DNA from 3 places in the Brevibacterium marinum genome. Region 1 is predicted to be linked to each of the others. Evidence: riboswitches for the same ligand, from Rfam matches in the RefSeq annotation. Region 1 holds a riboswitch; each other region holds the start of a gene.
What was found. A riboswitch is a leader RNA that binds a small molecule or an ion and turns the genes downstream of it on or off. The one in region 1 is predicted to bind thiamine pyrophosphate.
Positions count from the first base shown of each region.

Region 2: it holds a riboswitch for thiamine pyrophosphate, as region 1 does, so the genes downstream of both, thiM (hydroxyethylthiazole kinase) here and thiO (glycine oxidase ThiO) in region 1, are expected to answer to the same signal.
Region 3: it holds a riboswitch for thiamine pyrophosphate, as region 1 does, so the genes downstream of both, BKA07_RS16830 (ECF transporter S component) here and thiO (glycine oxidase ThiO) in region 1, are expected to answer to the same signal.

Region 1 is NZ_JAATJN010000001.1:3,222,888-3,225,148, reverse strand. Features, by position in the region: gene thiS (sulfur carrier protein ThiS) at 1-47, opposite strand, end outside; gene thiO (glycine oxidase ThiO) at 44-1,228, opposite strand; TPP riboswitch at 1,219-1,321, opposite strand; gene thiE (thiamine phosphate synthase) at 1,333-2,013, shown strand; gene BKA07_RS14365 (histone deacetylase) at 2,071-2,261, opposite strand, start outside.
Region 2 is NZ_JAATJN010000001.1:1,822,418-1,824,678, forward strand. Features, by position in the region: gene BKA07_RS07980 (sugar ABC transporter permease) at 1-936, shown strand, start outside; TPP riboswitch at 1,096-1,199, shown strand; gene thiM (hydroxyethylthiazole kinase) at 1,187-2,035, shown strand; gene thiE (thiamine phosphate synthase) at 2,032-2,261, shown strand, end outside.
Region 3 is NZ_JAATJN010000001.1:3,745,801-3,748,061, reverse strand. Features, by position in the region: gene BKA07_RS16835 (ABC transporter ATP-binding protein) at 1-456, opposite strand, end outside; gene BKA07_RS16830 (ECF transporter S component) at 456-1,085, opposite strand; TPP riboswitch at 1,109-1,217, opposite strand; gene BKA07_RS16825 (purple acid phosphatase family protein) at 1,331-2,261, shown strand, end outside.

The sequences.
Region 1 (2,261 bases):
AGTTCGCGGGCCTCGCCGTTGAGCGTGATGGTGATCGTGTCGGTCACGGATGACTCCCTGCTGGTTGCTGGATCGGTTCGGTGCGCTGGGCGTGCTGTGTGCAGCCGGGCGGGCGCTGTGCGTCGAAGCGTTCGGGCCCCACCGCAGCGAGCGTTCCGGCCGGCGCCCAGGATGATTCGCTGCCGCACGCGAGATCGGCCGTGAGACGGGACCCCAAAGGGGCGAGGAGGATGCCGTGGCGGAAGAAGCCGGTGGCCACGAGGCAGCCGGGATCGGTGCGTCCGATGATCGGCACGTCATCGGGTGAACCGGGTCGGGCGCGAGTGGTGATATCGGTGATCTCGCAATCGAGGATGGCCGGAATGATGCGCTCGGCATCCCGCAGCAGCCGGTGGACCCCACCGGCGTTGATCCCCGAGTTCCCGTCCTCGCGGATCGTGGCACCGAGGACGAGCTCACCATCGGGCCGGGCCACGATGTAGACGGGCCGAGCATTGACCAGACCACGGATCGTGTGCGTGAGCAGCGGAGCCAGGGACTCTGGGGCGCGGAGCCTGATCACTTCGCCCCAGACCTCACGCAGGGGCAGCGTCGGCACCCCTGCGATCTCATTGCAGGCACCGCCTGCCGCGACGATGACCTGATCGGCACTGATCGTCGTCCCGTCGGTGAGCTCGACCCCGACGGTTCGGCCCTGCCCGCTGAGCAGACGGGACACCCGAGCCCGGACGATGTCAACGCCGAGCACGTCGATGAGAGCGGCGGTCACCCGACGGGGATCGATCGAATGATCTCCGGGGATCGTCACACAACCGCTGACCCCCGGGGCCAGGGAGGGTTCGAGATTCCGAGCGGCGGAACCGGCGATCAGGGAGACATCGAAACCGGCCGATCGCTGCAGCTCGGTGAGTTCACGCAGCGACGCGAGATCGGCACGATCACCGGCGCAGACGAACGTCTCGGCGCTCGAGTACCCCAGATCGCGGCCGGATTCGGCGGCGAGGTCGGCGGCGAAGTCGGGGTAGAGATCTGCCGAGGCGCGCATGAGCGGATACAGAGGCGACTGCCCCCACACCACCTCGGCGGCCGGGGCCAGCATTCCAGCCGCCGCATGGGAGGCACCCGTGGCAGGATCAGGATCGACGACGCTGACCCGGACACCGCGACGGCGCAGATTCCAGGCAGTGGACAGGCCGATGATTCCTGCCCCGATGACAATGGCGTGCACGTGCTTCTCCCTCCGGCGGCATCATCCGCATCAGGTTGAACGGTCGGCACAAAGCCCTCTCAGCCTCTTTACGAGGCTCCCGCGAACTCCTCTACTCTAGGATCATGGCCGCAGATATGACAATGGACACCGCAGTTCGAGATGAGACCCGAGCCACCCGACTCGCCCGACTTCGCGATGCCGCACTGTATGTGTGCACCGATGCTCGCACCGATCAGGGCGATCTTCCCGAGTTCCTCGACGCCGCCTACGCCGGTGGCGTCGACATCATCCAACTGCGCGACAAGAGCCTCGAGGCCCGAGCCGAGATCGAAGCCCTCGAAGTGCTCAGGGACGCAGCCCACCGCCACGGCAAACTCTTCTCGGTCAACGACCGGGCCGACGTCGCCCTCCTCGTCGGAGCCGATGTCTTCCACGTCGGCCAGGGTGATCTCACGAGTGAGCAGGCACGGGCGGTGGTGGGCCCGGATGTGATCCTCGGCCGCTCGACCCACTCCATCGCACAGGCGAAGGCTGCCGAGGCAGACCCCGAGATCGACTATTTCTGCCTCGGTCCCGTGTGGGAGACCCCGACCAAACCCGGCCGCCCCGCCATCGGCCCCGAACCTCTGACCGCGCTCGCCCTCACCGGCAGAAAGCCCTGGTTCGCGATCGGCGGGATCGCCGCCGGGAGACGACTCGACGAGGTGAAAACTGCAGGCGCGCAGCGGATCGTCGTCGTGAGAGCGGTGACAGCCGCAGCCGATCCGACGGCTGCAGCCGCGGAACTCAAGAACGAATTGTGAGCACGAGCTTGGTGAAGACGGCAGCTGATCTCGGTGTGCCCACCCCGCTGCTCGACCTCACACTTGTGCAGCTGCGGGCTGGAGAGTGGCTGCGGCGGGGCTGATGGGCACCGCGGCGTCAACCGTCGACACCGAGTTGACCTCATCGACGCCGAGCCGCAGCATATTCAGATACGGCTCGCCCGGGACAGTGTGGGTGACCGAATCCGATCCGTGCGCCGAGGTGAACGTGACCATGGGGATCGAAT
Region 2 (2,261 bases), 1.4 Mb from region 1:
GGCGGGCTGGCGGCCTCGCTGCTGGGTGTGCTGGTGATCAGGCAAGGGGCACCGCCCCTGGTTGCCCTGGTCATCATGCTGCTGCTGGGCCTCGTCGTCGGAGCGATTCAGGGATGGTTCTTCGCCGTGGTCGGAATTCCGGCCTTCGTCGTGACCCTGGCGGGTCTGCTCGCGTACACCGGTCTGACCCTGACGACGCTGGGGACGCAGAAGAACCTGTCGATGGCGAATTCCTTCGCCTTCGACTTCGCGAGCTTCTACTTCCCTGCGATCTGGGCATATGTGTTCGGAGCGGTCGCGGTCATCGGCTTCGGCGCCGGGGTCGTCTATTCGAAGCTGCGTCGGCACAATGAGGGGCTCGACAGTCCGAGCTGGACCTCTGTGATCGTGCGCATCGTCATCCTGGCGGCGGTCGTGTTCGGGTTCCTCATCCTGGTCAACCAGGACTTCGGCCTGGCCATGCCGTTCCTGCTCATGATGGTCATCGCCATTGGCATCGACCTCGTGCTGCGCAAGACCCGCTACGGCCGGTCGATCTATGCGGTCGGCGGCAAGGTCGAGGCTGCCAGGCGAGCCGGCATCCGAGTGACCTGGGTGCGGATCAGCGTGTTCATGACCGCCGGTGTCCTGGCGGCACTGTTCGGGTTCATCAAAACCGGTGTCACGACCAACGCCGGATCGACACTGGTGAGTACGCAGGACCTGCTCAATGCCATCGCCGCCGCGGTCATCGGTGGCACCTCGCTGTTCGGCGGGCGCGGTTCGGCCTGGGCGGCGGTGCTCGGTGCGCTGGTCGTCGGTGCGATCAACAACGGTCTCTACCTCATCGGCTTCAGCTCCGATGCGCAGCAGATCATCACCGCGCTCGTCCTGCTCACGGCCGTCGTCGTCGATGCGCTCAGCCGCCGCGGACAGCGCTACGTCGGACGCGGCTGACGGGAGGCAGCCGTTCTGCCCGCCGCGGGGCGACCTCAGCGCCGAAAGCCGACTCCCTGGAGTGTGCTTTCGGTGCTGAGGTCGCCTTTCGACCCCTCCGACCCATGAGCGGCTGCGGTTCGGGACTCGCCTCGCTTCGGCGGTGCTGATACAGTCGTGGGCAATGACATGGGGTGCCTGACGTTGATCGCGTGAGGCTGAGAGAACACCCATCGAACCTGATCTGGGCCATACTAGCGAAGGGATCGTCATGGTTGACTTCGACCTGCGTTCTGCCAACGCACGACTGCGTGCGAGCAATCCACTCATCCAGTGCATCACGAACACCGTCGTGCAGCAGTTCAGCGCCAACGTGCTTCTGGCCATCGGCGCTTCTCCGGCGATGCTCGACCACGAGGCCGATGCTGCACAGTTCACGCGCATCGCCGGCGGACTGTCGGTCAACTTCGGCACCGCCACGAATCAGCAGTTCCTCGCCGCCGATGCCGCCATCGACGCAGCCAACGCGGACGCCAAGCCCTGGGTCCTTGACCCGGTGAGCATCGGAGCCGTCGACTACAGGACCACACGAATCCGACGCGCCGCAGCCTCGTCACCCACCGCGATTCGCGGAAACGCCTCCGAGATCGCAGCCCTGGCCGGAGTCGGTCTGGGCGGACGAGGTGTCGAGTCCACGGACGAGGTCGATGCTGTCATTCCTGCAGCCGCCGAACTGGCGCGATCGACCGGTGCGATCGTCGCAGTCTCGGGACCGCGGGACGCGATCGTCGCTCACATCGACGGAGCCGATCGTGTCGCTCGCATCGACGGGGGACACACGTTCATGCCGCTGGTCATCGGCACCGGCTGCTCACTCGGTGCGGTGACCGCGGCCTACCTCGTCGGAGCAAGCACCGCGTCGGCGAAGTTCGAAGCCGTCGTCGCCGCCCACAGTCATTTCAAGGTTGCCGGCGAGGCCGCTGCCGCGAGTGCGAAGGGCCCCGGCAGCTACTCGGTGAGTTTCCTCGACGAACTGCATGCGCTCACCGACGAACAATTGGCCACTGCTCGGGTCGAAACCGGCGATGTCGAAGGGCCGATCGACGGGGCACGGTCGTGAACCCACGCCTGGCAGGCATCGACCCACGCCTCTACCTCATCACCGACTCGGCCCAGTGCGGTGAAGCCGGACGCAGCGTCGCCGAGACCGTGCGCGAGGCCGTCGCCGGGGGAGTCGGGATCGTGCAGGTCCGCGACAAGGACATCGACGACGACGCGTTCTACGCCCTGACCCGCGAGGTCATCACCGCCGTCGACAGTGCGGTCGTCGACAGCGCAACGGCCGG
Region 3 (2,261 bases), 520 kb from region 1:
GATTCCGGCCAGCGCCAACCGCTGCTTCTGCCCGCCGGAGAGAGCCGCCGTCGGGTGGCTTCGCGGAGGGTCGAGGCCCATGGCTCCAAGCGAGGTGGAGATCCTGGATTCGATCACCTCGGCGGGCAGCCCCAGATTCTCCATGCCGAAGGCGACATCGTCGCCGACGCGGGAGAAGATCACCTGGGAGTCGGGGTCCTGGAGGACCAATCCGGTCTTCCCTCGGCGGGGATCGGGGACGGTGTCGCCGACGAGTAGCTCACCGGTGGATTCCCCGGATTCGGCGGGCAGGACGCCGGCGATGGCGTGCAGGAGAGTCGACTTCCCTGCCCCCGAAGGGCCCAGGAGCAGAACCTTCTGCCCTGCATTGATGCTCAGGTCGAGGGGCCCGACCGCCGGTTCGTCCCGATCGGCGTGGGTCCACGAATATCCGTGGGCCGTGATCGGCAGAGCCATCAGTGGACACGGCCCGAAGCGAACGAACTCAGCGCCCCGGTCTTCGCAATCGCCCGGTAGGCGAACCAGGCGCCGATGCCGGAGATGACGATGCCGGAGATGATCGCGCACACCGTGTAGGCGGCCTGGAATCCGAACTGCCATTCGGCGTTGTACATGATGTTCTCGCTCACGGACATGAACGCGGCGGCCAGCAGCCCGGCCAGACTCGTGACCCACAAGTTGAACTTACGGTAGCCGAAGGCGGCGAAGACGAGTTCGGCGCCAAGGCCCTGAACGAAGCCGGAGAGCAGAACCGTGGCCCCGAAATGGGAGCCGAGGACGGCTTCGACGATGGCGGCGATGAGCTCGCACAGGAGTGCGGCGCCGGGTTTGCGGATGATGGCTGCGGCCAAGGGCCCGGCGAGGACCCAGAGGCCAGCGATGAGACCGATCGAGGGCGGGAACGCCTGGAATCCGAGCTCGAGGGCCTTCCAGCTCAGTGCCAGCACCCAGAAGACGAGGCCGACGGCGATGCCGAGCACGGCCGTGACGACATAGTCGACGACTCTCCACTGCTTGGTCGCCGGGACGTGGGAATACTTCGGTGCGCTCCGCTGTGGAGAATCCGCTGCGGTCGTTTTCGGCATTGTGCCTCCTCGTATCAAGGAGGGGTAGAAGAGTCTCGACTTCCTTCGGCGGTACTGACCGCATCAGGTTCGAGGGTCTGCAGCTTCATCTGCACTCTCAGCGCCCCTTGCGGCGCTCCCCTGTCGTGGACCCCACTGTACAGCAGTCCACGGCAACACTTCGTGACGAAGAGTTCACCCGCAGTTGCGGAGCCGGACACCTGCCCGCGCCGCGACCTTCACTACCGATGGGTAGAAATGATCGGGTGACAATACGACACCTGAGAACACCGATGAGTTCCCTGTCCGCACTTGTGCTGTCGGCGGCTCTCGTCGTCCCGCCGGTCCCCGCGCACGCCGACCCTGGTCACTCATCCTCGGCCCGGGTCGAAGAGAATGAGGAGTCCGCGATCTCCGACACCGTCCTGCAGGTCGGGGCCGATGAGACCTCACGTAACCTGTCCTGGATGAGTGAGACCCCCGGAGAGGGAGAGGTTCGCTGGTCAAAGACCTCGGAACTCGAGGGCTCGGCTCTGCCCGAAGACGCCCACAGCGCTCCGACCACCGACTCGGGTCTCTCGACCGACCTCGGACGTCACTACAATCATGCGAACATGACCGGTCTGGAGCCGGGCACCGAATACGCCTACCAGGTCGGCAGCGAGGAGGACGGCTTCTCCCCGGTGGCACGGTTCGATACGGGGACCTCAGATGGGGACAGCGAATTCCTCGTCTTCGGTGATCCGCAAGTCGGCGCCGGCGGCGGTCGGCCCGATGACGCGACAGGGTGGGACAGGACGCTGACCTCCGCGTTGGAGGCCGCGCAGGATCCGAGGTTCTTCTACTCCTTGGGTGATCAGGTGAACTCGGCAGGCGACCAAGGGCAGTACGAGCAGTACCTGGCGCCCGAGGCGACGACGACCGTTCCGCAGGCGACGACCATCGGCAACCACGATGTCACTTCGAAGTCCTATGAACAGCACTTCAACCGGCCCAATGTCAGCCACGACCACGGTGAAGGTGGAGCGATCACCTCCGGCGGGGACTACTGGTTCATCGATTCCGGGGTTCTGTTCATCAACATCAACTCGAACGACCACGACACCGAGGAACATGCGGAGTTCATCGACGACGTCGTCAGCGAACATGGCGACGAAGCCCGGTGGAAGGTCCTCGGCTTCCACCATTCGATCTACT